One region of the Bradyrhizobium sp. SZCCHNRI2009 genome, then DNA from elsewhere that is predicted to be linked to it. Evidence: predicted binding sites of a transcription regulator. Region 1 holds the regulator's gene; each other region holds the start of a gene.
The links. The regulator PhoB, encoded in region 1, activates phosphate uptake and scavenging genes when phosphate is short. The targets are predictions, from matches to a motif close to TGTCATNNANCTGTCAT.

Region 1 (7,420 bases):
GGCGCCAAGGGCAACGAGGGTGTGTCCGGCAACATCGGCCAGACCAAGAACTCGATCGGCTATGTCGAGTACGCCTATGCCAAGCAGAACAAGCTCACCTACACCGGCATGATCAACAAGGCCGGCAAGACCGTGCAGCCGACCGTCGAGGCCTTCCAGGCCGCGGCCGCGAATGCCGACTGGGCCAAGGCCCCGGGCTACTACGTGATCCTCGCCAACCAGCCCGGCGACAAGTCCTGGCCGATGACGGCGGCGACCTTCATCCTGATGCACAAGGAGCCGGCCGACAAGGCGGCGTCCGGCGAAGCCATCAAGTTCTTCAAGTGGTCGTTCGAGAAGGGCGCCAAGATGGCTGAGGAGCTCGACTACATCCCGATGCCCGACAGCGTCGTGAAGCTGATCGAGAAGACCTGGTCGGCCGACATCAAGAGCTGAGCTGGACGAATCGAAAATCCCCCTCTCCCGGCCTCCGGGGGAGGGGCGCTACCGGGGTTGAGGCGTGTCCAAGGAACAGGGGGCAGAATTGGCAGAGATGGCGGTTCAGACCGAAGTCAGCGATATCGCGGCTGCTGCCGGCCCCTATGACCGGGCACGCGCGCTCAGCGCCTTCAAGCTCGGCGACGTGACCTTCTATTGGATCACGCGGCTGTCCGCGATCTCCGTCCTGTTGATCCTGGGCGGCATCATCCTGTCGCTCATCGTCGGCGCATGGCCGGCCATGAGAGAATATGGCTTCGAATTCCTGTGGACGCGGCGCTGGGCGCCGTCGGCCGATCCGCCGGTGCTCGGGGCGCTCGGCCCGATCTACGGCACCTTGGTCACGTCCTTCATCGCGATGCTGATCGCCATTCCGGTCGGTCTGGGCATTGCGATCTTCCTCACCGAGCTGTGCCCGCAATGGCTGCGCCGTCCGATCGGACTTGCCATCGAGCTGCTCGCCGGCATTCCTTCGATCATCTACGGCATGTGGGGCTTCTTCGTGCTGGGGCCGTTCCTGGCCTATACGTTCCAGCCGTTCATGATCAATCTCTGCGCCGGCATCCCCGTGCTGCAGGACATCTTCGCCGGTCCGCCGTCCTATCTCAGCCTGTTCAACGCCTCGCTGATCCTGGCGATCATGGTGCTGCCGTTCATCACCTCGATCTCGGTCGACGTGTTCAAGACGGTCCCGCCGGTGCTGAAGGAAGCCGCCTACGGGGTCGGCTGCACCACCTGGGAGGTCGTGCGCAGCGTCGTCATTCCCTACACCCGTGTCGGCGTGATCGGCGGCGTCATGCTGGCGCTGGGACGTGCGCTCGGCGAAACGATGGCGGTGACCTTCATCATCGGCAACTCGTTCCGGATCTCATCCTCGATCTTCGCACCGGGCACCACGATCTCGGCCGCCATCGCCTCCGAATTCCAGGAGAGCGACGGGCTGCACCAGTCGAGCCTGATCCTGCTCGGCCTGCTGCTGTTCGTGCTCACCTTCTTCGTGCTGGCGAGCGCGCGGCTGATGCTCATGCGGCTCGAAGCCAAGGCGGGAAAATAAGCCATGTCCAGCGCTGACACGCTTACACTCGATGCGCCGGTCAATCCGATCTATGCGCGCCGGCGCCGCAGAGACATCGTGATCCGCGGCCTCTGCGTTGCCGCCGCGATGTTCGGCGTCACCTGGCTGGCGCTGATCCTGTTCACGCTGTTCTATAACGGACTCGCCGGCCTCAGCCTGCAGGTTTTTGCCGCCGACACGCCACCGCCCGGCTCCAGCGAAGGCGGCCTGCGCAACGCCATCGTCGGCTCCTTGATCATGACGATCATCGGCGTCGGCATCGGCGCGCCGCTCGGCCTGTTTGCCGGCACCTATCTCGCCGAATACGGTCGCAACGACCGCCTGACCTCGGTGATCCGCTTCATCAACGACATCCTGCTGTCGGCGCCCTCGATCATCATCGGCCTGTTCATCTATGGTGCGGTCGTGGTGCCGATGGGCGGCTTCTCGGCACTCGCGGGTTCCCTTGCATTGGCGGTCATCGTGATCCCGGTGGTGCTGCGCACCACCGAGGACATGCTGCTGCTCGTGCCCAACCCGCTGCGCGAGGCGGCGTCTGCGCTCGGCCTGCCGCGCTCGCTGGTGATCCGCCGCATCGCCTATCGGGCGGCGCGCTCGGGCCTCATCACCGGCGTGCTGCTGGCGACCGCCCGCGTCGCCGGCGAGACCGCGCCTCTGCTGTTCACCGCGCTGTCGAACCAGTTCTGGAGCCTCAACCTTTCCAAGACGATGGCGAACCTGCCCGTCACCATCAACAATTTCGTCCAGAGCCCTTATGCCTACTGGAAACAACTGGCCTGGAGCGGAGCCCTTCTCATCACTCTGGCCGTGCTCGCCCTGAACATCGGTGCACGCATTCTCGGCGCCGAGAGGAACACCAAATGACCGAACTGTCCGTCTCCGTCAGTCAGCCCAATCACGCTCTTCACGGCAAGGAGCTTCCGGATGCGCCGGCCAAGGTGACCGCGCGCAACCTCAACTTCTACTACGGCGACCATCACGCGCTGAAGAACATCAACCTGTCGCTGGGCACCAACCGCGTCACCGCGTTCATCGGCCCGTCCGGCTGCGGCAAGTCCACGCTGCTGCGCATCTTCAACCGGATGTACGATCTCTATCCGGGGCAGCGGGCGACCGGGCAGCTGATGCTCGACAACACCAACATCCTCGATCCCAAGCTCGATCTGAACCTGCTGCGTGCCCGGGTCGGCATGGTATTCCAGAAGCCGACGCCGTTCCCGATGACGATCTACGAGAACATCGCCTTCGGCATCCGCCTCTATGAGAAGATCTCCAAGTCGGAGATGGACGACCGGGTCGAGAAGGCGCTGCGCGGCGGCGCGCTGTGGAACGAGGTCAAGGACAAGCTCAACGCCTCGGGCCTGTCGCTGTCCGGCGGCCAGCAGCAGCGGCTGTGCATCGCGCGTACCGTGGCGGTCCGGCCGGAGGTGATCCTGTTCGACGAGCCGTGCTCGGCGCTCGATCCGATCTCGACCGCCAAGGTCGAGGAGCTGATCCAGGAACTCGCCGAAAACTATACGATCGCCATCGTGACGCATAACATGCAGCAGGCGGCGCGCGTCTCCGACAAGACCGCCTTCATGTATCTCGGGGAGCTGATCGAGTTCGACGACACCAGCAAGATCTTCACCTCGCCGAGCGATCGGCGGACCCAGGATTATATCACCGGCCGGTTCGGCTGACGCCGACGACATTGTCTTCAGGAGATCATCATGGCCAGTGAACATACCGCCAAGGCGTTCGACAGCGATCTGCAGGACCTCACCCGTCTGGTATCGGAGATGGGCGGCCTCGCGGAGCGGCTGATCGTCGATTCCGTCGATGCGCTGGTGCGGCGCGACATCGCGCTCGGCCAGAAGGTGGTCGCCACCGACGCCGAGGTCGACAAGCTGCAACGCATCATCGAGGAGCGCGCCGTTCTTACCATCGCCCGGCGACAGCCGATGGCGGTCGACCTGCGTGAGATCGTCGGCGCGATGCGCGTGGCGACCGATCTGGAGCGTATCGGTGATCTCGCCAAGAACATCGGCAAGCGCGTCGCGGCGCTGGAGAGCGACTTCCATCCGCTGAAGCTGATCCGCGGGCTCGAGCACATGACCGATCTCGTGCAGTCGCAGGTCAAGACGGTGCTGGACGCCTATGCCGCGCACGATTTGCCGGCCGCGATGACGGTGTGGAAGGGCGATGAGGAAGTCGATGCCATCTGCACCTCGCTGTTCCGCGAGCTCCTGACCTACATGATGGAGGATCCGCGCAACATCTCGTTCTGCATCCACCTGATGTTCTGCGCCAAGAACATCGAGCGCATCGGCGATCACGCGACCAACATCGCCGAGACGGTGTTCTATATGATCGAAGGCCAGCAGATCATGGACAAGCGCCCGAAGGGCGACATGACGAGCTTCGCATCGACGATCCCCGGCAACTGAGAGAGACGGTTCAGACATGGGCGCCCGAATTCTGGTGGTGGAGGACGAGGAGGCGCTGACGACGCTGCTGCGCTACAACCTCGAGGCCGAAGGCTACGAGGTCGAGACCGTGGCGCGCGGCGACGAAGCCGACACGCGCCTGAAGGAGCGTGTTCCCGATCTCGTCGTGCTCGACTGGATGCTGCCGGGCCTGTCCGGCATCGAGCTGTGCCGCCGCCTGCGGGCGCGGACCGAGACCCGGCAGTTGCCGATCATCATGCTCACCGCACGCGGCGAGGAGAGCGAGCGCGTGCGCGGCCTCGCGACCGGCGCCGACGACTACATCGTCAAGCCGTTCTCGGTGCCGGAGCTTCTGGCGCGGGTGAAAGGCCTGTTGCGGCGGGCGAGTCCGGAGCGGCTGGCGACCGTGCTGTCCTATGGCGACATCGAGCTCGACCGCGAGAAGCGCCGCGTGGCGCGCTCTGGGCGGCCGATCGATCTCGGCCCGACCGAATACCGCCTGCTCGAGTTCTTCCTGGAGCATCCCGGCCGCGTGTTCAGCCGCGAGCAGCTGCTCGACAGTGTCTGGGGCCGCGACATCTACATCGACGAGCGCACCGTCGACGTCCATATCGGCCGCCTGCGCAAGCTGCTCAATCCCGGCCGCGAGCAGGACCCGATCCGCACCGTTCGCGGCGCCGGTTATGCGCTCGATGATCGCTTCGCCAAGAGCGAGCAGGTGTAAGGGGCGATCCGGCGTGAGGACGCAGCAGGTGTGAGGCGCGAGGCGGCCCGATTGAGGAGATCGCGGTCCGCTTTCCGCCACGCCGCCGCCGTCTTGATCGTGTCTGCTTCGTGGCCCGTCACGATGTTTCGGTCCCAGCGGACGCCCTTGATCAAGACCATCATCATATCTCTTGCCGTGCTGCTCGGCGGCGCGGCGGGCGCCACGGCCGCCGAGCTCGAAGACGCGGTCGCGGCGGCAGGCAACGGGCAGCATGCGGCGGCGATGCGACGGCTGCTGCCGCTGGCCGCCAAGGGCGATGCGCGGGCGCAGTTCGACGTCGGCTTCATGCACGCCTTCGGCTGGGGCCAACCGCGCAACCCCGCCGAGGCGCTGGCGTGGTACCGCAAGGCCGCCGATCAGGGGCTCGCCGTCGCGCAACACTATCTCGGCATCGCCTACGTCAACGGCGAAGGTGTTGCGAGCAATTACGGCGAAGCCGGCCGCTGGTTCAGCCGCGCCGCGGCGCAGGGCTTCGCCCAGTCGCAATACATGCTCGGCCTGATGCTGCTCGACGGCCGCGGTGTGAAACAGGACGTCGTGCAGGGCTATGCCTGGCTGGTGATGGCGGGCCGTAGCGGCGTGCGATCGGCCGGCCGCGACGTGCAGCGGGTCAAGTTGACCGAGCCGCAGCGCGTCCAGGCTCAGACTGCCATTGCGGCCTGGCGGCCGAAGCCGGAATCGGCGGAGGCCGGCATCGCCGCTCCGCGTCCGGAGCAACTGCTCGGGCTCGACCGTCACATCGGCGAGGTCGTCGATCCCACCTCGTGGCCGGCGTCGTCGATCGGCGTCGTCACCGTCGCGCAATACTCGACCGGCGGCTGGTGCACCGGCACGCTGGTCGCGCCGCGCGTCGTGCTCACCGCGGCGCATTGCGTGTTCAACGGCGTGGCGCAGGTCAGCCCCGGCAACGTCCGCTTCCTGGCCGGCATGAACAGGGGCACGCCGGCGGCATCGTCGGTCGCCGACAAGCTGATCGTGGCGCCCGATTTCGTCCCGACCCGGCACGACAGGTGGTCGCTCGACCGCTCGCCCGCCGATTGGGCATTGATCGTGCTGAAGGACGCGCTGCCGTCGAAGCCGGTCGCGGTCAAGGCGCTGACGCGCGAGGAATTGCAGGCTGCGACCTCGGCCGGAACCATCTCCGAGATCGGCTACGGCCAGGAGCGGCGCTATTCGCCGACCGGCCAGCGCAATTGCAGCGCCGGCATGACCAAGGACGGGATGCTGCTGACGGTGCATTGCCTCGCCAATTTCGGCTATTCGGGCTCCCCCATCATGGCCGAAGTCGGCGGACAGCCGGCCGTGGTCGGCATCTTCTCGGCGTTCCACGAGGAGACCCGGCTGATGTTCGCAGCCCCCGCGAGCCAGTTCGAGGCGGTCGTGCGGCGCGAGATCACGGCACAGAGTGCCTCGATGCGGTGAGCGAAGGAGGGGCGAGAGAAGAAGATGTCCCGCCGCTGGTCATGAACTGTGCGTGACTGGATAGCGGGTTGCCAAGCGAGAGGGCAATCCGGGAAGGGCCGCCCACGTTTTCCTGCAGCTTTTGCCTGCAGCGGGGGGCTTTACCGAACTGGCCTGGCTCTTGCTATAGTCCGAGTATGACGATTGTTCAAATTGATCATCCTCGTGCCCCTCGGCTGCTGTGGTGGCGATCGCAGCCCGGCCGCAACGTTGCGCTCGTCGGCGGGCTGGTCGCCGCCAACGCGCTCGCCTGGGCCTGGGCGTTCGCGCTCTACGCCGACCGGCCCGCCATCGTCGGCACCGCGATGCTGGCCTGGCTGCTCGGACTGCGCCATGCGGTCGATGCGGATCACATCGCGGCGATCGACAACGTCGTGCGGAAGCTGGTGCAGGACGGTAGCGCCCCGCGCGCCGCCGGCCTCTATTTTGCGCTCGGCCATTCCAGCGTCGTCGTCATCGCCACCATCGTCGTGAGCCTCATCGCCGGCGCCGACCTCCTGGATGAAGAGAGCGCGATCAGGGCGATCGGCGGCGTCATCGGCACGTCGGTCTCGGCCGGCTTCCTGCTGCTGATCGCGTTGGCGAACCTCATTCTGTTCGTGAACCTCTGGCGCCGCGCCGCACAGCCGCAGTCCGAGATGGAAACCGCCGGAAGCTCCGGACGGGGCATCCTCATCCGCCTGCTGCGCCCGGTGCTCCGCCTGGTGGGACGCGCCTGGCACATGTATCCGCTCGGTTTCCTGTTCGGTCTCGGCTTCGACACTGCGAGCGAGATCGGGCTTCTCAGCCTGTCGGCAACCGAGGCCGCGCGCGGCGCGAGCCTCGCCCATGTCTTGGTGTTTCCGGCGCTGTTCGCGGCTGCGATGGCCACCGTCGACACCGCCGACAGCATGCTGATGGCGGGCGCCTATCGCTGGGCGCTGACCGATCCCGCACGCAAGCTGCGCTATAACCTCGTGATCACCGGCGCATCCGTTGCCATCGCGCTGGTGATCGGCGGCTTCGAGGCGATCACGCTGTTGGCGCCGCGGCTTGGCCTGACCGGGGGATGGACGGGGGTCGCCACCGCGCTGGGCGACGATGTCGCCAATCTCGGGATCGTCGTGATTGGCCTGTTCGGACTGATCTGGGCGGTCGCCATGCTGCTCGGTCGCAGCCAGCGCGGTTCCGAGGCTATCCCCGGGGAAGCGCTTGCCAGTGTTCATGCGGGGG
Region 2 (7,420 bases), on a different contig from region 1:
TTGGTGATGCGCAGGCCCATGGTGCGGACGATGCGCCAGCCGCCCATCAGGGTGCCAAGCGCCATCGCGGCCTGGCACGACAGCACGACCCAGAACGGCACCGTGAACTGCTCGCCGAGACGGCCCTGCGAGTACAACAGCACGGCGATGATGCCCATCGTCTTCTGCGCGTCGTTGCCGCCATGGCCGAGCGAATAGAGCGAGGCCGAGGCGAATTGCAGGATGCGGAAGGCGCGGTCGACCGCGAACGGCGTCGAGCGTACCGAGGCCCAGGACACGATCGCGACCAGGATCATCGCCAGCACCAGCCCGACCAGCGGCGACAGCACGATCGCGAGCACGGTCTTGGACAGGCCGCTCCACACGGTGGCCGAGATGCCGGCCTTGGCGACCCCTGCCCCGACCAGCCCGCCGATCAGCGCATGCGAGCTCGACGACGGAATGCCGGCGGCCCAGGTGACCAGGTTCCAGACGATGGCGCCGACCAGGGCAGCGAAGATCACCTGCGCGTCGACGATGGCGGGATCGATGATGCCGGTGCCGATGGTCTGGGCGACGTGGAGGCCGAACACGCCAAACGCCACGAAATTGAAGAATGCGGCCCAGAACACCGCATATTGCGGCCGCAGCACGCGGGTCGAAACGATGGTCGCGATCGAGTTGGCGGCGTCGTGCAGGCCGTTGAGGAAATCGAAGGCGAGTGCGACGGCGATGAGGCCGACCAGGATCGGAAGGCCGAGTTGAGCGTCCACGGCGCGGCCCTACCCTAGACCTGTTCGATCATGATCGAATTGATCTCGTTGGCGACGTCGTCGAAGCGGTCGGCGACCTTCTCCAGATGGTCATAGATCTCGGCGCCGACGATGAAATCCATCGTGTTGGCGTTGCGGTGCTTGAGGAACAGCTCCTTCAGCCCGATGTCGTGGAGATCGTCGACCCGTCCCTCGAGCTTGGTCATCTCCTCGGTGATCGCGGTGATCATCGGCACGTTCTGACCGATCGCCTGCAACAGCGGCAACGCCTTTCCGATCAGGTTGGCGCAGTCGACCAGCAAGGTGCCCATCTCGCGCATGGTCGGCTCGAACTCCTTGACCTCGAACAGCACCACGGCCTTGGCGGTCTGCTGCATCTGGTCGATGGCGTCGTCCATCGAGGTGATCAGGTTCTTGATGTCGCCGCGGTCGAATGGGGTGATGAAAGTGCGGCGGACAGCGGTCAGCACTTCGCGGGTGATGTTGTCGGCCTCGTTCTCGAGCTGGCTGACGCGCTGGCAATGCCTGAGGATGTCGTCGCCGCCCTGCAGCATGTCCTGCAGCGCATGGGCGCCTTGAATCACCACCTTGTTGTGGCGGGCGAACAAATCGAAAAACCGCTCCTCCCGCGGGAGGACGGCGCGAAACCAGTGCAGCATGGGACGAGATCCATCCATTCCGAAACGGGCCAGGGCCGGCCAGTCACAGAACTGTCATACTCCGGATCGCGCACCAGCAGAAGCGGTGGCCGGATCATCCACCGCTTTCTGCCCTTTCAACGATCTCTTTTCAGATCAATGACTTAGAGGGATCGCTTGAACAGATGGGCGATTTCCCCGACGACGCCGCGGCGGAAGGTGAGCACGCAGGCGACGAAGATCACGCCCTGGATCACCGTCACCCACTGGCCGAAGCCGGACAGATATTGCTGCATGCCGACGATCACGAACGCGCCCACGACGGGGCCGAACACGGTGCCGAGCCCACCGACCAGGGTCATGAGCACGATCTGGCCGGACATCCCGACCTCGACGTCGGTCAGCGAGGCATTCTGGGCGACGAACACCTTCAGCGCACCGGCGAGGCCCGCCAGCGTCCCCGACAGGATGAAGGCGAGCAGCTTGTAATGGTCGGTCTTGTAGCCCAGCGAGATCGCGCGCTGCTCGTTCTCACGGATCGATTTCAGCACCTCGCCGAACGGCGAGTTGATGGTGCGGAAGATCAGCAGGAAGCCGGCGAGGAAGCCGACCAGCACGACGTAATAGAGCACCGTCGGCTTGGACAGGTCGAGGATGCCGAACATCCGGCCCTGCGGAATGCCCTGGATGCCGTCCTCGCCATGGGTGAACGGCGCCTGCAGATAGATGAAGTACAGGAGCTGCGACAGCGCCAGGGTGATCATCGCGAAATAGATGCCCTGGCGTCGGATCGAGATGTAGCCGGTGATCACCGACAGGACGAACGATCCGGCGACGCCCGTCAGGATGCCGAGTTCGGGCGGCAGCCCCCACACCTTCAGCGCGTGGGCACTGCAATAGCCGGCCGTTCCCAGGAACATCGCATGGCCGAACGACAGCAGGCCGCCATAGCCGATCAGGAGGTTGAAGGCGCAGGCCAGCAGCGCGAAGCACAGCGCCTGCATGACGAAGAACGGGTACAGCCCGGTCCACGGCACGATCGCCAGCAGCGCTGTCATGATGACGAACACGATCATCTCGTCGCGCATGGCGCGCGGGGTGATCGGAAGGGTTGCGTCGGTGATGGATGTCATGTCAGGCCGCCCGTCCGGTCAGACCCGTCGGCTTCACCAGGAGCACCAGGACCATCAGAACGAAGACCACGGTGTTGGAAGCCTCGGGATAGAAATATTTGGTCAGTCCCTCAATCACGCCGAGCAGGAAGCCGGTGATGATCGAGCCCATGATCGAGCCCATGCCGCCGATCACGACCACCGCGAACACCACGATGATGATGTGCTCGCCCATCAGCGGCCGCACCTGGTTGATCGGCGCCGACAACACGCCGGCCAGCGCCGCGAGCCCGACGCCGAGGCCGTAGGTCAGCGTGATCATGCGCGGCACGTTGATGCCGAACGCCCGCACCAATGTCGGATTCTCGGTGGCGGCGCGCAGGTAGGCGCCGAGCCGGGTCCGCTCGATCAGGAACCAGGTCGCCAGACAGACGACCAGGGAGAATATGACGACCCAGCCGCGATAGACCGGCAGATACATGAAGCCGAGGTTCATGCCGCCGCGGAGCTGATCCGGGATCGCATAAGGCAGGCCGGACGAGCCGAAGAAGTTCTGGAACACCCCCTGGATGATCAGCGCCAATCCGAACGTCAGAAGCAGTCCGTAGAGATGGTCGAGCCCGGCAATCCATTGCAGCATGGTGCGCTCGAGGACCATGCCGAAGATGCCGACGATGATCGGCGCCAGGAGCAGCGCCCACCAATAATTGATGCCGCCGAGGTTCAGCAGGAAATAGGCGCAGAACGCGCCCATCATGTAGAGCGCGCCATGGGCGAAATTGATGATGTTGAGCATGCCGAAGATGACGGCAAGCCCGAGACTGAGCAGCGCGTAGAACGAGCCGTTGATCAGTCCGACCAGGAGCTGTGCGTAGAGGGCCTGCATCGTCTTGTTTCTGTTTTCTCTCGGCGTTTCCCAGAAGATGGCGGCCCCGGCGACGTTCAGCCGCCGGAGCCACAGCGGTTCATTTCTTCAACAAGGCGCACGCGCTCTTGTCGAGCGGCGTGAAGGCCTGGTCGCCCGGTACCGAGCCGACCAGCTTGTAGAGATCCCACGGGCCCTTGGACTCCGAGGGCTTCTTGACCTCGAACAGATAGGCGGTGTGGATGGTGCGGCCGTTCGGCTGGATCTCGCCCTTGCCGAACAGCGCATCGTCGGTCGGGATCGACTTCATCCTGTCGACGATCTTGACGCCGTCATGCGGGTTCTCGCCGAGCGCCTCCAGCGCCTTGAAGTAATGCATCAAGCCGGCATAGACGCCCGCCTGCACCATGGTCGGCGGCGCGCCGTTCTTCATGCGCTTGGCGAAGCGCTCGGAGAAGGCGCGGGTCTGGTCGTTCATGTCCCAGTAGAAGGTCTCGGTGAAGTTGAGGCCCTGCGCGATGTCGAGCCCGATCGACTTGACGTCGGTCAGGAACAGCAACAGCGCGGCAAGCTTCTGGCCGCCCTTATTGATGCCGAACTCGGCCGCCTGCTTGATCGTATTGGTGGTATCGCCGCCGGCATTGGCGAGGCCGATGACCTTGGCGTTCGACGACTGCGCCTGCAGCAGGAAGGACGAGAAGTCGGAGGTGTTGAGCGGATGCTTGACGCCGCCGATCACCTTGCCGCCATTGGCGGTCACGACCGCCGTGGTATCGCGCTCCAGCGCGGCGCCGAAGGCGTAGTCTGCCGTCAGGAAGAACCAGGTCGAGCCGCCCGCCTTGACCAGCGCCTGGCCAGTGGTGTGCGCGAGCATGTAGGTGTCGTAGGTCCAGTGCACCGTGTTGGGCGAGCACTGCGCGTTGGTGAGATCCGAGGTCGCAGCGCCCGAATTGATGTAGACGCCGTTCTTTTCCTTGACGACGTTGTTCACCGCCAGCGCCACGCCCGAGTTCGGCACGTCGACGATGACGTCGACCTTGTCGACGTCGAACCACTGCCGCGCGATCGAGGTGCCAATATCCGGCTTGTTCTGGTGATCGCCGGAGATGACGTCGATCTTCCAGCCCTTCGCGGTGAGGCCGGAATCCTCGATCGCCAGCTGCGCTGCGAGCGTCGAGCCGGGACCGCCGAGATCGGCATAAAGACCCGACTGATCGGACAGCGCGCCGATCTTGACGGTCTTGTCGCCGGCCGAAGCGACGCTGCCAGCGGCGAGAGTGAGTGCCGTTCCCAGCAGCAGCGACGCGATGAATTTGCTCTTCATTTCCAACTTCCAGAACTTTCCAAGAAAACTGCCAAGAGAACTGCCAAGAGATTCTACCAAGAAAACCGCGAGAAAACCGCGGAAGGAACTGCCAGGTCAGCGCCGCTAGCGCTGGTCAGACGCCGAGATAAGTATGCAGCTTGTCCATGTTGGCCGACAGATCGGCATTGGCGAAGCCGTCGATGACCTTGCCGTGCTCGACGACGTAGTAGCGATCAGCGACCGTCGAGGCGAAACGGAAGTTCTGCTCGACGAGGAGAATCGTGAAGCCTTCCTTCTTCAGCCGCGCGATGGTGTGGCCGATCTGCTGGATGATCACGGGCGCGAGACCCTCGGTCGGCTCGTCCAGCATCAGGAAGCTGGCACCGGTGCGCAGGATGCGCGCGACCGCCAGCATCTGCTGCTCGCCGCCGGAAAGCTTGGTGCCCTGGCTCTTCAGCCGCTCCTTCAGATTCGGAAACAGCTCGAAGATCTGGTCGAGCGTCAGCCCGCCCGGCCGCACAACCGGCGGCAGCAGCAGGTTCTCGCGGACATCGAGGCTCGCGAAGATGCCGCGCTCCTCCGGGCACAGCGCGATGCCGAGCCGCGCGATCTTGTCGGAGGTCATGCGGATCAGCTGCTGGCCGTTGAACTGAACCGAGCCGGTGCGCTTGCCGATGATCCCCATGATCGATTTCAGGGTCGTGGTCTTGCCGGCGCCGTTGCGCCCGAGCAGGGTGACGACCTCGCCGGCATTCACGTTGAAGTTCATGCCGTGGAGAATGTGGGACTCGCCGTACCAGCTCTCGAGGTTGTTGACGTCGAGAATGGTGCTGGTCGCAGCCGCCTGCCCTGGCTTCGTGGCCGTCATCACCTCAGGCATGTCCGGCTCCCAGATAGGCTTCCTTGACGCGCTCATCCTTGGAGAGCTCAGAATACGGCCCTTCCGTCAGCACCTGCCCGCGCGTCAGCACGGTGATGGTGTCGGAGAGGTTGGCGACGACGCTGAGATTATGCTCGACCATCAGGATCGTGTATTTGGCGGAGATGCGCTTGATCAGCGCGGCGATCTTGTCGATGTCCTCGTGGCCCATGCCGGCCATCGGCTCGTCCAGCAGCATCATCTCCGGATCGAGCGCCAGCGTGGTCGCGATCTCCAGCGCGCGCTTGCGCCCATAGGGCATTTCGACTGCCGGAATATTGGCGAACTCGCTGAGGCCGACGTCGTCGAGCAGCTCGAGCGCCCGGCTGTTGAAGCGGTTCAGAACGCTCTTGGAGCGCCAGAAATCGAACGACGAGCCATGCTGGCGCTGCAGGGCGACGCGGACGTTCTCCAGCGCCGTCATATGCGGAAACACCGCCGAGATCTGGAACGAGCGGACCAGGCCGAGCCGTGCCACGTCGGCCGGCGCCGTCGCCGTAATATCCTGACCCTTATAGAGAATCTTGCCGGCCGACGGCGTCAGGAACTTCGTCAGCAGGTTGAAGCACGTGGTCTTGCCGGCCCCGTTCGGGCCGATCAGCGCGTGAATGGTGCCCCGGCGGATCTTGAGCGAAACATCGCGAACGGCAAAAAATCCCGCGAATTCCTTCGTCAATCCGTGGGTCTCGAGAATGAACTCGTCAGCCAAAGATTCCCCCCAAGCCGGCGCCGTCAGCGCCTGGCCCTCGCTTCTTCCTGTACGGCGGCTCTGCCGGACGGCTGGACGATTCCTCGTCGCCACCCGCGACCGCTTCGCGCCGGAATATGCCGTCAATCGAGGGAGTTAGGCAAGGCGGAAAGCTGGGCAACGACGTCGCAAGGCGGCCGGCGGACCTTGCGTTGAAATCGGCCGGTATTTCCCGCTGACATAGAAAATCATACCACCGGCATTTTCCTGCACGCGCGCGGCGATCGCGGCTCCAACTACTTCGCAGCCTTCACGTCCTTTGCGTAGAGATCCGGCTTGAAGCCCACCACGCGGCGGCCGCCGAGATCGAGCACCGGGCGTTTGATCATCGAAGGCTGCGCCAGCATGAGCGCGATCGCCTTGCTCTCGGTGAGTCCGTTCTTGTCCGCGTCGGGCAACTTCTTGAACGTCGTCCCGGCGCGATTGAGCAGCACCTCCCAGCCGAGCTCGTCGCTCCATGCCTTGAGTTTAGCTTTGTCGATTCCGGCGGTCTTGTAGTCGTGGAATTCGTAAGCGACGCCGTGATCGTCGAGCCAGGCGCGCGCCTTCTTCATCGTGTCGCAGTTCTTGATTCCGTAGATCGTGATGCTCATGCCACGCGTCCTCAAACAATCGTGTCCGACCGCGGCGGATGTCCCGCGTTGCGACAATCGGCCGTGCATTTTGCAGCGGGATTCACCCGCTTTTGATGCAGCGACGCCGCGCGTTCCGCGGTCGGAATTCACTCCGACCTTTGCCACGAAACTGTCGGCTGAGCATTACATTTTCTTCGCATCCCCGGCGTATCTGGCCCACGAACAGGAGACCGCGAATGGGCAAGATCATGGTCCGTTGTCCGCAGACCGGCCGCAGCATCGAGACAGGGATGGAAATGGACGCCGCGCGCTTTCAGCGCATGCCCGTGTTCTTCTCGCGCGCCTACTGCCCGCACTGCCGCATCTACCATGAATGGTTCGCCGCCCATGCCTGGGTCGAGGAGACGCGCGAGCGCATTGCACTGGCGTGACCGCACAGAATAACGGATGCCACGCGCAACGCTTCTCCACACGCCGTCAGGACAGCAGCGCGGCGATATCCTCC
Region 3 (7,420 bases), on a different contig from region 1:
GTGCCCGACCACATCACGCTGTGGGGCCTGCGGCTGCCGATCTGTCAGGGATTTGATCAGTACGCCAACGTCCGCCCGACCAAGATCCTGCCCGGTGTGGCCTCGCCCTTGCGCAATGTCGGCGTCGGCGATCTCGACTGGGTGATCGTCCGCGAGAATTCCGAGGGCGAATATGCCGGCATGGGCGGCCGGGCGCATCGCGGTCTGCCGGAGGAGGTCGGCACCGAGGTCGCGGTCTTCACCCGCGTCGGCGTCACCCGCATCATGCGCTACGCGTTCAAGTTGGCGCAGTCGCGCCCGCGCAAGTTCCTCACCGTCGTCACCAAGTCGAATGCGCAGCGCCATGGCATGGTGATGTGGGACGAGATCGCCGCCGAGGTGGCGCGGGAATTCCCCGACGTGACCTGGGACAAGATGCTGGTCGATGCGATGACCGTGCGCATGACGCTGCAGCCGAAGAGCCTCGACACCATCGTCGCGACCAATCTGCATGCCGACATCCTGTCCGATCTCGCCGGCGCGCTGGCCGGCAGCCTCGGCGTGGCGCCGACCGGCAACATCGATCCGGAGCGGCGCTTCCCGTCGATGTTCGAGCCGATCCATGGTTCGGCGTTCGATATCACCGGAAAGGGCATCGCCAACCCGGTTGCGACGTTCTGGACCGGCGCGCAAATGCTCGAGCATCTCGGCGAGACGGACGCGGCCGCGCGGCTGATGGCTGCGGTCGAGAAAGTCTGTGCAGCAGGCATCCTGACCCCCGATGTTGGCGGCACGGCGACGACCAAGCAGGTGACCGACGCCGTCATCGACGCGATCCATGGCTCCAACGCCTGAGGCGTGCTGTTCTCTTGCACAATTCTGGCGTGTTCCGTGTCGCGCTTGCAATGGACGCTGCGGGGCGTATATCAGCGCTTCCGCTGCGTCCGCGCATGCCAATCACATGCGTGTCATAGAGACGCGAGACACGGCTTAAGGAGAAAGGACACATCATGCGTCGTCACCGTCGAGCCAAGATCGTCGCGACTGTCGGTCCCGCGAGCAATTCTCCGGAGATGCTGAAAGCGCTGTTCCTCGCCGGTGTGGACACCTTTCGTCTCAACTTCAGTCACGGCACCCAGGCCGATCACGCCAAGGTCCATGCCGCGGTCCGCGCCCTCGAGAAGGAGATGCAGCGGCCGATCGGCATCTTGATGGATCTGCAGGGTCCTAAGATTCGCGTCGGCACGCTGCGCGACAAGAAGATCCAGGTCGAAGCCGGCGAGACGATTCGATTTGTTCTCAACGGCACCGAGGGCGACAAGACATCGATTCCGTTGCCGCATCCGGAAATCTTTGCGGCAGTCTCGCCCGGTCACGATCTTCTGATCGATGACGGCCGCGTGCGCGTCCGCGTCACCGGCCTCGGCGACGACTGGATCGAGGCCAAGGTGATCGTCAGCGGCGCGATCTCCAATCACAAGGGCGTCAATCTGCCCGGCACAATTCTGGAGCTATCGCCGCTGACGGCCAAGGACCGTTCTGATCTTGCCTTTGGGCTCGACCTCGGCGTCGACTGGGTGGCGCTGTCGTTCGTGCAGAAGCCGTCCGACGTGCTGGAGGCGAGGGGCCTGATCAATGGCCGCGCCGGCATCATGTCCAAGATCGAGAAACCGGCGGCGCTGGAGCGGATCGACGACATCATCCAGCTCTCCGATGCGATCATGGTTGCGCGCGGCGATCTCGGCGTCGAGATTCCCAACGAGGACGTGCCGGGCAAGCAGAAGGAGCTGGTGCGCGCCTGCCGGCTCGCGGTGAAGCCGGTGATCGTCGCGACGCAGATGCTGGATTCGATGGTCGCGACGCCGACGCCGACGCGCGCCGAGGTCTCCGACGTCGCAACCGCGATCTATGACGGTGCGGACGCGGTGATGCTGTCGGCGGAATCCGCCAGCGGGCAATATCCGCGCGAGGCGGTGGCGATGATGGACAGCATCATCAAGGCCACCGAAGGCCACAAGATGTACCGCTCGATCGTCGAGGCGACGCAGCCGGGCGAGGAGCAGACGCCGCCGCATGCGGTGGCGACCGCAGCGGCCGATCTCGCCTCGGCGATCCACGCCAAGGCGATCGTGGCCTATACGTCGAGCGGTACCTCGGCCTCCCGCGTTGCGCGCAAGCGGCCGAGCCTGCCGATCCTGGCGATCACGCCGAACGAGGACACCTCGCGGCGGATGTGCCTGTTGTGGGGCGCGCACAGCGTGCTGTCGCAGGACGTGCAGAGCTACGAGGAGATGGTCGAGCGCGCGACCTTCTTCGCCGTGCAGGAGGAGTTTGCGGAAGCCGGCGACCTGCTCGTCGTCGTCGCCGGCATCCCGTTCGCGCAGACCGGCACCACCAACAATCTGCGCGTCGTCACCGTGCCGAGATAGGAGGCTGATTTTCCCTGTTCGCGCTGCCCGCCTGTCGCCTGATTGTCGCACCCCGCTGGTATCGCGGGGCAGTGACGAGGGACATCGCGAGTCGTCAAACGAGCGGTGTCCGGTCGCGGTCCGGCAGGATGGGTTCTGCCGGTGCGGCGTTTCGTCATCGCGGTGTCATCAGGGACTGTTAGGTGGGCGCGCATGGGACTTGAGACTGCTGGTGAAGAAAGCCCGGCTCGGCGCTTTCGGACGTTGTTCATCTCGGACGTTCATCTCGGAGCCCGCGGCTCGCAGGCCAATCTCCTCGTCGATTTCCTGCGTCACCATGATGCCGACACGATCTATCTGGTCGGCGACATCATCGACGGCTGGGCGCTCAAATCGAGCTGGCATTGGCCGCAGTCGCATAACGACCTGGTGCAGAAGATGCTGCGCAAGGCCCGCAAGGGCGCCAAGATCGTCTATGTCCCCGGCAATCACGACGAGTTCCTGCGCGGCTATTACGGCACGCATTTCGGCGGCATCGACGTCGTCGAGAACATCTTGCACACCGGCACCGACGGCAAACGCTATCTGGTGATCCACGGCGACATCTTCGATCTGGTCGTGCAGAATGCGCGCTGGCTCGCCCATCTCGGCGACAAGGCCTATGACTTCGCCATCCAGATGAACCGTCTGGTCAACTTCTTCCGTCGCATGTTCGGCGTTCCCTATTGGTCGCTGTCGCAATGGGCCAAGCAGAAGGTCAAGAACGCCGTCAACTACATCGGCGCGTTCGAGACGGCGCTGGCCTCGGAGGCGCGGCGGCATGGCGCTGATGGCGTGATCTGCGGCCACATCCATTGCGCCGTCATCCGCGACCAGGACGGCATTCGCTACATGAATTGCGGCGACTGGGTCGAGAGCTGCACGGCGCTGGTCGAGCACGAGGACGGCCGTTTCGAGATCCTGACCTGGACCGATCCGCAGCGGCAACCCGCGCCGGTTCCGCAGCTGGCCGCCCGCGCCGCCTGACACCGGTTCCCTTGCCTCTCGGCAATCGGGCGCGGTAAAATAGGGGTATGACAGCTCATTCCCCGATCCTGCCCGTGACCGCCGCCGACATCGAGGCGGCGGCACGCGTCCTCGCGCCCGTGGCCGTGCGGACTCCGCTGCTGCCAGCCCCCGTGCTCAACGAGCGGTTCAAAGCGAACGTCTTCGTGAAGCCGGAGGTGCTGCAGCGGACCGGCTCGTTCAAGTTCCGCGGCGCCTACAACAAACTGGCGTCGATCCCGCAAGCAGCGCGCGGCAACGGCGTCGTCGCATTCTCCTCCGGCAATCATGCGCAGGGCGTCGCCCATGCCGCCACATTGCTGGGCATGGACGCCACGATCGTGATGCCCTCGGATGCGCCAGCGGCCAAGCGCGAGCGCACCAAGGCGTTCGGTGCCGACGTCGTGCTCTATGATCGCGATCGCGAGGACCGCGAAGCGATCGCGCGCGACATCGCAGCAAAGCGCGGCTCGACGGTGGTGCCGCCCTATGACGATCCCTACGTCATCGCAGGGCAGGGCACCGTCGGTCGTGAAATCGCCGAAGATCTCGCGGCGCTCGGCCTGTCGCCGGATCTGGTGATCGTCCCGGCTTCGGGCGGTGGACTGCTTGCCGGCGTCTCGACCGCGGTCAAGGCGCGCTTTCCCAACACCCGGATGGTCGTGGCCGAGCCAAAGGGTTTTGACGACCATGCGCGCTCGCTACGGGCCGGCCACCGCGAGGCGCACGACGCAAAGGGCCGGACCATCTGTGACGCGCTGATGGCGGCGATTCCAGGCGAGATCACCTTCGCCATCAACAGCCAACTGCTGTCGGCCGCGGTCGAGGCTTCGGATGAGGAGGTGGGGCGCGCGGTCGGCTTTGCCTTCCGGGAGCTGAAGCTCGTGGTCGAGCCCGGCGGTTCGGTCGGGCTTGCAGCATTGCTGGCCGGCCGGCTGGATGTGGCGGGCAAGACGGTGGTGATCGTTTTGTCCGGCGGCAATGTCGATGCTGAGCTCTACGCCAGGCTGATCGCCTGACGATCAAGCCTCAGTGAAAGCTGAGGCCGCCTTTTGCAAATCCCCCGCCGCCCATCCGCAGTCCGGACTGCGCGACGTGCGGCGTGCTCCGCGCCGGGCCGCCCTGCATCCCGCCTTGGCCACGCGCCATCGACGGATGCGACGCGTTGATGTTCGGCTTGAACGGTCCGGAATTGCCGGGGAAGGGACGCCGCACTTCGCGGGCGTCGAATGGCCGCCCAGGACTGCGCTTCAGTGGATCGCGCTGGATTTTCGTAGCCACGGGCGGATTTGTCGGCGGCACGATCCTGTCGCGCAACTTGGTCTGAGCGATAGGCCCGGGATCGACGACCTTGTTGGGACCCGCGTTGTTGATGGCATTGCCTTTCGTGACCACCGTTGGCGGCAGCGGTCCGTGCGGCACGGTGGCGGCCGGCAGCGTCGGTTGCGGGGCTGGATGGCTCTGGATCTGCGGACCGGGATTGAACGGTCGCGCGATCGGTGCCAGTTGCGGTGGCATCATGAGACGGCTCGGTTGCAGCACGGGGATGGGCCGAGGCTGTCCCTGCAGCCGCAGTGCGACCGGCGCATATGGGCTGTCGGCATAGGATTCACGGAAGCTCTGATAGGCGGCCGGCGAATTCGCCAGCACGGCCTGGTGCCACGCCGCGGCCTGCACGAGGCCGGCGAGCAGTGCGCGGATGCGGTCGGCGAGCGGATCGCGCGGATACAGCTCGATGAACTCGCGATAATATTGCGGACGGTTCTCCGACAGCACGTAGTCATAGGCCTGCCGCACGGAACGGCTCGGCAGGTTGGCCGCCATCTGGATCACCGGCGTATTCTCGGCAGGGCGCGCCGCCGCGACCAGCGTATCCCCGAAGAAGGTGAAATCACTGGTCAACGAGGAGCTTTCCCATGGCGTCTGTCGTCCGTCGGTGCTCTGGTTCACCTGTAGGCGAATGCGCTTGAACAATTGCTCGATCGGCAGGTTCGGCTGCCGCGCCAGGTTCAGGAACGCCTGCGCGTACGGGCTGTGCTCGCCACGCCCGTCGAGCGCCTCGGCGCCGGGCGAGGTCGAGTATCCGAGGATGGAGCCGTTCGGCGCGTCGACGATGGCAAGTCCGCGTCCGGCATCGTTGATGGCAGGGAATGGATTGTTGCGGCAGGCGTCCAGCACGACGATCCGCATGCGGCTCGGGATGGCGTCGAGCGTTGCCATCAGGTCCACCAGACGGATGGTCCCCGTCGTCAGGTCGGAGGGCGCTGAGATACGGGCATCGATCGGGATCAGATAGTTCTCGCCCGCGAGCTGAACCCCGTGGCCGGCGTAGTAGACCATTGCCACGGTGTTCGGGCCGTGTGCTGCCACCCGGCTCGAGAAATCCTCGACGACCTTGAGCATCTCGTTCTGCGTCAGGTCGGTCGCCGTGATCACCTCGAAGCCGGCCGAGTTCAACAGCTTGGCAACAGCATGGGCGTCGTTGTCCGGGTTCTCCAGCGGCGGCGCGTTCTGATAGCTCGCATTGCCGATCACGAGCGCGACGCGTGGCTCGGCTCCTTGAGGGATCGCGGCGGGCGTGTTGCTCTCCTTGGCCGGTGAGGGAGCTGCCAGCGCGCGCGGTGGTGTGTGAAGGTTGTCGAGCTCACTGCCGGCGGCGAACGCCGAGTCCGGGCCGACCCAGGCCATCAGGCCCAGCAGCGCGGACATGAGCAGGGATTTCCAGGCGGATGTTACAGCGCGAAATTTCGGAACGGACACGGCGTTCTCCTCGAGCATGCGCAAAGCGAATGGCTTGAGGATCAGGCTACGCAGATCACGCAGCAGCGTACGTGATCCGCGTCACCCATCAACGCGGCACCTTTCGGTGCTCAGCGATCGAGGTTCAACAGGAGGCGGCCGAGATGCACTCGCCCTACGAGAAGAATGCGATCTTCTCAGGCTGGGTCATGCGACGGATCGGCGCCAACGAGTCGTTGGCGGGTGCCTGCGGCCGCTGCAGAAGGCCGTTCGACAGCAGCGTCGATCCCAGCGACGGCTCGTAGGCAGGCTTGGGCATCGCGGACGCGCTGGTGCTGTGAGCCGCGGCGGCGGTCGGGCGGACCTGCTGGATCGGCGCAACGTCAGCCTTCGGGGCCGCTGCGGGAGATTGAGCTGCGACCGCAGCCGCCACGGCGGCCAGGGTCTCGATGGTGATCGCCTCCGGAAGCGGTGGCGATACGGGCACGCTGGGGACCGGCGCCGGGGCTGCAGGCGAGGCCATGCGCGGGGCCGCCGCGGGCGGGGCCGGCATCGGCGGAGCCGACATCGTGGGCGCAGCGGGAGCCGGCGCCGCGCTGGCAACCGGGGCTTCTGCCGTGGTCAGCACGAGATCCGGCTCCGACGGCGCTGTCTCGCTGAAGCTCGCGACGATGTCGTCGTCGACCGAGGTCGGCTCCTCAATGTCGAAGCCGAGCGTCCTGGCCCGGCTGAACTCCTCATCGTCGATCGGATCGGGGGCACCCATCTCCGCCGCGACCAATTCCAGGATGGCTTCGTCGTGGGCTTCTGCGGCGACGGCGTCATCCAGGGCCGCCGCGGCGTGCTGCTCGATCTCGAGCAGGGCTTCGTCCACCGACGGCTCGGTCGCAGCTTCCGGGGGCTGCACCACCGCCGAAGCGGCGGTGTCGACCATCCTGGCCTCAACCGCTGCAGCCGCCATGATCACAGCATCAGCGCCGGAGGATGTCTCGACCGATTCGATCGCGGCCACTGCGGCAACGAGCGGAATGGTCATCTCAAGCCCGGCTTGGGCCGCCTCCATCTGTTCCGGCACGGGCTGCGGCTCCGGAGCCACCTGTGGCTCAGCCGAGACCGTCGCCGCCGCAGTCGGACCCGATGCGACATCGGGTGTCGGCGGGGCCGCAGCTTCGGTCGCCGGTTCGATCTCGTCAGCCGCGGGCGGAATGCTTGCTTTCTCCGCGTCGAACTCCTTCAGCCGCGTCTTGATG
Region 4 (7,420 bases), 360 kb from region 1:
CCGAGACCGCAATCGCCAGCACTCCGGCGAACGGCCCGAGGCCGACGACATTGATCCAGACCAGCGCCCAGATCAGTGTGTCGACGCCACGAATGGTGTCGAACAGGCGACGCACCGGAAAACGGAAGATCGCCGACGGGATGATATTCCTGGCTGCAAGCAGGCTGACCGGAAGAGCGAACACGGCCGCCAAGGTGGTGCCGAGCACCGCGATCGAGAGCGTCTCGCCGAGCGCCTTGAGATAAATCGGAAGCGATGAGCCGGGATCCGGCGGCAGCATCATCCGCGCGATCCAGCCGAGCTGGCCGAGGCCGGACAGCATCCGCGACGGCGAGAAGTCGAGATCGACCAGACCGAAGACGAAGATCGCCACGGCCAACGCCAGCACGAGCGGCGTTGCAAGGCGTGCGGACAACGGCCGATTGAAGATCTGCGGATAGCGCTCGGCGAGCTGCTTCGGGTCGGGTGAGCCGGAGATACTCATGTGCGGGCCTCCGAGCCGAACAGGCGGCCGCGCAGCCAGCCGGTACCGATGTCGATCAGGAACACGGTGACCACGATCATGACAAGAATGGCGCTGACGTCGGAATAGTAGAACTTGCGGATCGCGACCACGAGCTCCTGGCCGATGCCGCCGGCACCGACGAAGCCCATCACGGACGCCTCGCGCACGTTGATCTCGAACCGCAGCAGCGTGTAGCTGGAGAAGCCGGCGATGACCTGAGGCAGCACGGCAAAGCGCATGCAGGACAGCCAGCTCGCGCCGGTGGCGCGCACGCCCTCGACCGGCTTCATGTCGGCGTTTTCGACGACCTCGGAGAACAGCTTGCCGAGCGCACCGCTCGAATGAAGGGCGATGGCGAGGACGCCCGGGATCGGCCCAAGCCCGAAAGCAATGACGAAGATCAGGGCGAACACGACGCTCGGAACGGTGCGGGCGAATTCCAGGAGCCGGCGCACCGTGAAGCGGATCCACGGCGCGGGCGAGGTGTTCTCGGCGGCGAAGAAGTTGAGACCGAATGCGACGAGCATTCCGGCCATCGTGCCGACGTAGCTGATCAGCAGCGTCTCTGCCAACAGCTTGAGCCACTTCCTGAAGCCCCAGAACCATTCGGGCAGATTGGTCCAGACCCGCTGCCCGTCGTCGAGCGTGAAGATGCGATCGAAGTAGCTGATGAAGTTGCCGAAGTAGGTATAGAACGTCCGCGGATTGACCTCGGCACCGATGGCCGCGGCGAAGAGCACCGCCAGGAATACCATGGCGGACAGGGCAAGACGCAAACGGCGGCGCGAAACGGCCCGCCGATAGGTCTCGTTCAGAGCCGCAAGCTGCTGGCTCGGAAGGATCGAAACGGCAACAGCCATCGGCTTCGTGCTGCTCTTGGTTCGGACGTGCGAGGGATTCTTCAACGGACGAGCCGGGCCCCACGAGACCCGGCTCACCATCGATGGATCGTCGATCAGGACGCCTTCTTGCGCAGGCTGTCGACGAATTTGATCAGGTCGATCGTGCCATCCCAGTCCTTCGTCGTGGCAGGGTGGAAGCCCTTCTTCTGGCCGTCGGAGAGACGGTCGAAGGCGGCCTTGTCCTTGATCGGCGCATCGAAGAAGGCCTTGGCGATCGCCGATTTCAGATCGGCCGGCAGGTCGGTGTTGTAGGCGTAGGGGCCGTTGATGATCGGCGCCGACTTGTGAATGATGCGGAAGTCGTCCTTCTTCATCGGCGAACCGTCAGCGTTCTTCAGCATGCCCTTGGTCAGCATCTGCGCCAGCGTCGAGTCGTTGTCGCTCGTCCATTGGTTGGCCGCGATGTCGACAGTCCCCTGCGACAGGGCCAGCACCGCGTTCTCGTGGCTGCCGGTGAAGACAACCTTGCCAAAATACGTCTCGGCGTCGGTCACGCCCATCTTGTTGAGCTCGAAGCGGGGCACGTTGTTGCCCGACGTTGAGTTCGGATCGACGAGGCCGAGATTCTTGCCCTTGAGGTCTTCGACCTTCCGGTACGGGCTGCTCGCCTTGACGAAGAACACCGAATAGTAGCCGGTGCTGCCGTCGGAGTTGATGTCGTTGGCGAAGGCATCGGTCTTGACCCCGGTGAGCCGGGCGCGGGCGAACGAGGCCGAACCGTAGCTCGCGATGTGGATGTTGCCGGCGCGCTGGCCTTCGATCACGGCCGCATAATCGTTGGCGATGCGCAGCGTCACCTTCACGCCCAGCTCTTTCGAGAGATAGTTCACGAAAGGCGTCCAGCGCTCGGTGACACCCGAGGCGTTCTCTGCCGGGACCACGGCGAAGGTCAGCTCAGGATACTTCGCCTTCCAGTCCTCGGCTGACGCCGAGGCCGTGAAAGCCAGCGCAGCGACGCCCGCCAGAACGATGCGACGATTGATCATAACATGCCCTCTTGTTGCAGTAAGTAACAGGTCTCGCCCCCGCGCCATGCGGAAGCTCGAGCTTGCAGAAATCCGCGTCTCAGGCCACGGCCGCTTCGCCGAGTACCGGCACCGTTGCCGCCGGTGCCGGATGGATCGAACCCATCACCTCGTCCGCCTCGAGATCGTAGAGTTCACGTGCGATCTGCGCCGTCAGCGCCGACGGCACGTCGTCGAACACGATCCGTCCGGTCGCCATGCCGATCAGGCGATCGCAATAGCTGCGCGCCAGATCGAGCGAATGCAGATTGCAGACGACGGTGATGCCGAAATGCTTGTTGATGCGCAGCAACGCGTCCATCACGATCTTGGTGTTACGGGGATCGAGCGAGGCGATCGGCTCGTCTGCGAGAATGATCTCGGGGTTCTGCACCATCGCGCGCGCGATCGCGACGCGCTGCTGCTGCCCGCCCGAGAGCTGATCGGCGCGCTGCGCGGCGAGGGAGGCCATGTCGAACTGCTCGAGCGCCGACAGCGCCATGGCGACATCCTCCGCTGGCCAGAGCTGCGCCAGCGAGCGCCACGACGGGATTTCGGCCAGTCGCCCCATCAGCACGTTCGTCAGCACGTCCAATCGGCCGACCAGATTGAACTGCTGGAAGATCATCGCCGAGCGCGCGCGCCACTGCCGCAGGTCACGGCCGCGCAGCGCCGTCACGTCGAGATCCTTGAAGAGGATGCGGCCGCCGCTCACCGGGCTCAGGCGATTGATGGACCGCAGCAGGGTCGACTTGCCGGCGCCGGAACGCCCGATCACGCCGACGAAGCTGCCCGGTGCAACAGAGAAGGATGCATTGTCGACTGCGGCTTTCATGCCAAAACGGCACGTCAGGCCATCCACCACCAGCATTGAATTCTCCAGACGCCTCGCTTTGGCCTATCGCTAACGTCTGGATTCTACAGTTATGTGACAGCGACACTGCGGCGCCACATCCGTCCACACGCTGGCCGCAGTCATGCAGATGTCACGCCTCTGTCATAAGGGAGATCCAACACCCTCACAGGCGTAGAGACAGGACGCGAGATGGCCGGCAAGTCGCTTTCGATTGAACCTACCGTTGACCCTTCGGCCAAGCTCCAGGACGTGACGCTCGGCGCCTATTGCGAGATAGGCGCCCGCACCATCCTGCAGGAGGTGACGATGGGCGACTACTCCTATGTGGTCAACGATTCCCAGATCACCTACACGAGGATCGGGAAGTTCTGCTCGATCGCGGCGATGACCCGGATCAATCCGGGCAACCACCCGATGCAGCGGGCGACGCAGGCCCATTTCACCTATCGCGCCAGCGCCTATTTCCCAGGAGAGCCGGACGATGCGGAGTTCTTCGCCTGGCGGAGAGAGCATCATGTCCAGATCGGACACGATGTCTGGATCGGCCATGGCGCGATCGTGCTGCCGGGCCGCAACATCGGCACCGGCGCGGTCGTGGCGGCCGGCGCCATCGTCACCAAGGACGTTGCGGCCTATACCATCGTCGCCGGCAATCCGGCGCGCCCGATCAAGCGCCGGTTTCCGCGCGAGGTCGAGCAGCGGCTGCTGGATCTGGCGTGGTGGGATTGGAATCACGAGGCGCTGCGCGCGGCGCTGCCGGATTTCCGCAAGCTCGCGATCACCGCGTTTCTCGACAAATACGAGGCTGCCCTCGACGCACGCGTCTCGGTGCGGCAGAGTGCCGCCCCATGACCGATATCTCCATCTCGCGAGGCCGCTGCCTCGTCGATACCGACTTCGTCGACACCTCCTTGATCATATCCGGCGGCGTGATCGCCGGCATCGGGACACCGGGACGCCGGTCGGGTCTCGAACTCGATGCGGAGGGGCTCACCGTGCTTCCCGGCATCGTCGACATTCATGGTGATGCGTTCGAGCGCCAGATGATGCCGCGCGCCGGGGTCGATTTCCCGACAGACGTTGCGCTGATCGACAGCGACCGCCAGGCCATCAGCAATGGCATCACCACGGTCTTTCACGCGACGACCTGGTCATGGGAGCCGGGCCTGCGCAGCGCCGACAATGCGCGGCGCCTGCTCGAATCGATCGAAGCGCTGCGCCCGCGGCTCGCAGCCGACACGCGCTTTCATCTGCGTCACGAGACCTTCAATCTCGACGATGAGGAGGAGATCGGCCGGTGGCTCGCCGACCGGCGCGTTGACCTGTTCGCCTTCAACGATCACATGGATTCGACGGTGGCGAGTCTGGACAAGCCGCACAAGCGCCAGCGCATGGTCGACCGCACCGGCCTGCCCGGCGCGGAGTTCGACCGGTTGGTCGCGCGCATCGCCGCTCGCGCCGACGCCGTTCCGGCCTCGATCGCGCGGCTGGCCGAGATCGCACGCAAGGCTGGTGTCCGCATGCTGTCGCATGACGACAACAGCCCGGCCATGCGCAAGGCGTTTCGCAGCCAGGGAGTGACCATCGCAGAGTTTCCGGTCAATGAGGAGACCGCGCGCGAGGCCGCTCAAGGGGACGACGCGATCGTATTCGGCGCGCCCAACGTCGTCCGTGGCGGCAGCCATACCGGGTGGACGAAGGCCAGCGACATGATCGCCAAGGGCCTCTGCTCGGTGCTGGCCTCCGACTACTACTATCCAGCGCCGCTGCTGGCAGCGTACCGGCTTGCGGCCGACGGCGTTCTTCCGCTGGCGCGCGCCTGGGATCTGATCTCGGGCAGCCCTGCACGCGCAGCCGGGCTGGCGGACCGCGGCACGCTCGCCGAGGGCCGCCGCGCCGATATCATTCTGGTCGACGACCGCGTGCCGTTGCGCCCCCATGTCGTCGCCGTGATCGCGTCCGGCCGGCTGGTCTATCTCACCGAGACCGACCGGCTGAACGCCCGGCCGGCGCGTGCCATGGCGGCGGAGTAGCGAACCATGGCCAATCTTCTGCGCTATGCGATCTATTATGCTCCACCAGCGACGGCGGATCTGGCGGAATTCGGCGCGAGCCTGCTCGGATACGACGCGTGGAGCGGCGATGACCGCAGCTTTCCGAGCGAGATCGTCCGCGCGGTTCCAGACTGGGCTGAGCTGACCGCAGACCCGCGCAAATACGGCTTTCACGCGACCTTGAAGGCTCCGTTCGAGCTGTCCGATGCGGAGAACGAAGCCGCGCTCCGCAGCGCCTGTGCCGCGTTCGCGGCCACGCCGCGAGCCGTCCCGGCCATCCGTCCGATCGTGGACGCGATCAGCGGCTTCATCGCGATGATCCCCGGCGAGCCGTCGCCGGCGCTGCAACAGCTCGCGGCCGATTGTGTCCAGGCCTTTGAGCCATTTCGCGCTCCGATGACGGCCGACGACCGTGCTCGGCGCAAGCCGGATCTGCTGACACCACGGCAGCGCGATCATCTCGATCGTTGGGGTTATCCCTATGTCATGGAGGATTTCCGCTTCCACATGACGCTGACCTGCCGGCTGTCCGACGAACGGCGCCGGCCGATCCTGATGATGCTGCAGGAGAGATTCGCGGCACTGTCACTGACAAAGCTCCGGATCGACAGGATTGTGCTGTTCCGCCAGGCCAATGCCCACGAACGTTTCCGCATCATCGGAGACTGGCCGCTCACGGTCGTCCAGGGGGGATAGCGGCGTCAGTTCGGCATGGCCTGCATAGTGCGGCGGCGCCTCGCGGTCGAAGACCGAGAGTGGCGGCGAGATGTCGGCGCGCTCCCGCGGCAGGGCTCCCCATCCTGCCGCGAGCGCGGCTGAGGTCGCGAGAAATCGTCGATCGATCGACAGGCTCGCGCTTGCATTTGGTGCCGAGACAGTTTCGCTCATGGTGATGAACTCCTCCCAGGCCGATGAAAATCTGCGAGGAGACTATGGTCAGGTCATCGCGCAGCAAGGCGAAATAACAGACGCGATCTGCCGAAAAGCTGACAACACTGTGCGCCGTGCGACACCTTGCACCGTGCCGCGCCGTGATCTGCCGACGGCTTGTCGCCTTCATGCCGCTTAGCGAGTCGCCGTGGTCAAACGTGCATCGCGACGAAGGCGATAATGTCAATTTTGCCACTTCGGCCGCACAAAGAAATTGCACGTCGGGCGTCGTCGAGACCGTCAACACGACGTCGCATGGCGCTTCGACCAAGCGGATATCAACCTCATTTTGCCGTGGCGACGACGCGCGCGCTCCGGCTGTCGTCGCTCGATGTCCGATCGCAATGTCACGAAGCCGACGCTCCAAGCCAGCTCCATCCAAAAGCTCCCCATCGCCACGGCCTCGCACTCGCAGCATGTTGCCGCCACGTGTCGGGTTTTCGACAATCCACTGATACTAAAAACGAATGGCATATCGCTTGCAATGCACAATGCGCCTCGCTATTGCAGCGCAATAATTTTCTTGGAGTGCCCCAATGCTCGGAATCGGAAGCAAGCTGCCATCGTTTGAAATCGTCGGCGTGAAACCCGGCTTTCATCTTCAGGAAGAGAAGGGCGAGAGCGCCTTCGAGACCCTGACCGAGACCAGCTTCCCTGGAAAGTGGAAGATCATCTTCTTCTATCCGAAGGATTTCACCTTCGTCTGCCCGACCGAGATCGCCGAGTTCGCGCGCCTGGCGAAGGATTTCGCGGACCGCGATGCCGTCGTGCTCGGCGGCTCGACCGACAACGAGTTCTGCAAGCTCGCCTGGCGCCGCGACCACAAGGATCTGCACAAGCTGCCGATCTGGCAATTCGCCGACACCAAGGGCGCATTGGTCGACGGCCTCGGCGTCCGCTCGCCCGACGGCGTCGCCTACCGCTACACCTTCATCGTCGATCCCGACAACACCATCCAGCACGTCTATGCGACCAACCTGAATGTCGGCCGCGCTCCGAAGGATACGCTGCGCGTCCTCGACGCGCTGCAGACCGACGAGCTCTGCCCGTGCAACCGCGAAGTCGGCGGCGAGACCCTGAAGGTCGCCTGATCATGTCGATCGAGCAGCTGAAGGACCAGATCCCGGACTTCGCCAAGGACGTCAGGCTCAACCTGTCGTCCATGGCGT

Region 2: a site for PhoB is predicted at 1,453-1,469, ahead of QX041_RS05830 (DUF47 domain-containing protein). Genes of this name have one in related genera too.
Region 3: a site for PhoB is predicted at 2,561-2,577, ahead of QX041_RS27100 (UDP-2,3-diacylglucosamine diphosphatase). Genes of this name have one in related genera too.
Region 4: a site for PhoB is predicted at 3,396-3,412, ahead of phnC (phosphonate ABC transporter ATP-binding protein). Genes of this name have one in related genera too.

What each region holds. Positions count from the first base shown of each region.
Region 1 is NZ_JAUEUH010000004.1:136,144-143,563, forward strand. It holds gene pstS (phosphate ABC transporter substrate-binding protein PstS) at 1-435, shown strand, start outside; gene pstC (phosphate ABC transporter permease subunit PstC) at 533-1,531, shown strand; gene pstA (phosphate ABC transporter permease PstA) at 1,535-2,416, shown strand; gene pstB (phosphate ABC transporter ATP-binding protein PstB) at 2,413-3,234, shown strand; gene phoU (phosphate signaling complex protein PhoU) at 3,265-3,981, shown strand; gene phoB (phosphate regulon transcriptional regulator PhoB) at 3,998-4,705, shown strand; gene QX041_RS15800 (trypsin-like serine protease) at 4,853-6,169, shown strand; gene QX041_RS15805 (HoxN/HupN/NixA family nickel/cobalt transporter) at 6,346-7,420, shown strand, end outside.
Region 2 is NZ_JAUEUH010000001.1:1,284,433-1,291,852, reverse strand. It holds gene QX041_RS05835 (anion permease) at 1-752, opposite strand, end outside; gene QX041_RS05830 (DUF47 domain-containing protein) at 767-1,411, opposite strand; gene QX041_RS05825 (branched-chain amino acid ABC transporter permease) at 1,555-2,523, opposite strand; gene QX041_RS05820 (branched-chain amino acid ABC transporter permease) at 2,525-3,388, opposite strand; gene QX041_RS05815 (ABC transporter substrate-binding protein) at 3,468-4,691, opposite strand; gene QX041_RS05810 (ABC transporter ATP-binding protein) at 4,807-5,553, opposite strand; gene QX041_RS05805 (ABC transporter ATP-binding protein) at 5,546-6,301, opposite strand; gene QX041_RS05800 (ArsC family reductase) at 6,577-6,933, opposite strand; gene QX041_RS05795 (hypothetical protein) at 7,152-7,346, shown strand; partial or broken gene QX041_RS05790 (helicase-related protein) at 7,393-7,420, opposite strand, start outside.
Region 3 is NZ_JAUEUH010000008.1:325,647-333,066, reverse strand. It holds gene QX041_RS27110 (tartrate dehydrogenase) at 1-834, shown strand, start outside; gene pyk (pyruvate kinase) at 990-2,408, shown strand; gene QX041_RS27100 (UDP-2,3-diacylglucosamine diphosphatase) at 2,601-3,413, shown strand; gene QX041_RS27095 (threonine/serine dehydratase) at 3,461-4,450, shown strand; gene QX041_RS27090 (caspase family protein) at 4,461-6,140, opposite strand; gene QX041_RS27085 (hypothetical protein) at 6,346-7,420, opposite strand, start outside.
Region 4 is NZ_JAUEUH010000004.1:498,872-506,291, reverse strand. It holds gene phnE (phosphonate ABC transporter, permease protein PhnE) at 1-484, opposite strand, end outside; gene phnE (phosphonate ABC transporter, permease protein PhnE) at 481-1,365, opposite strand; gene phnD (phosphonate ABC transporter substrate-binding protein) at 1,461-2,393, opposite strand; gene phnC (phosphonate ABC transporter ATP-binding protein) at 2,473-3,282, opposite strand; gene QX041_RS17590 (DapH/DapD/GlmU-related protein) at 3,457-4,119, shown strand; gene QX041_RS17585 (alpha-D-ribose 1-methylphosphonate 5-triphosphate diphosphatase) at 4,116-5,300, shown strand; gene QX041_RS17580 (DUF1045 domain-containing protein) at 5,307-6,017, shown strand; gene QX041_RS17575 (peroxiredoxin) at 6,788-7,342, shown strand; gene QX041_RS17570 (carboxymuconolactone decarboxylase family protein) at 7,345-7,420, shown strand, end outside.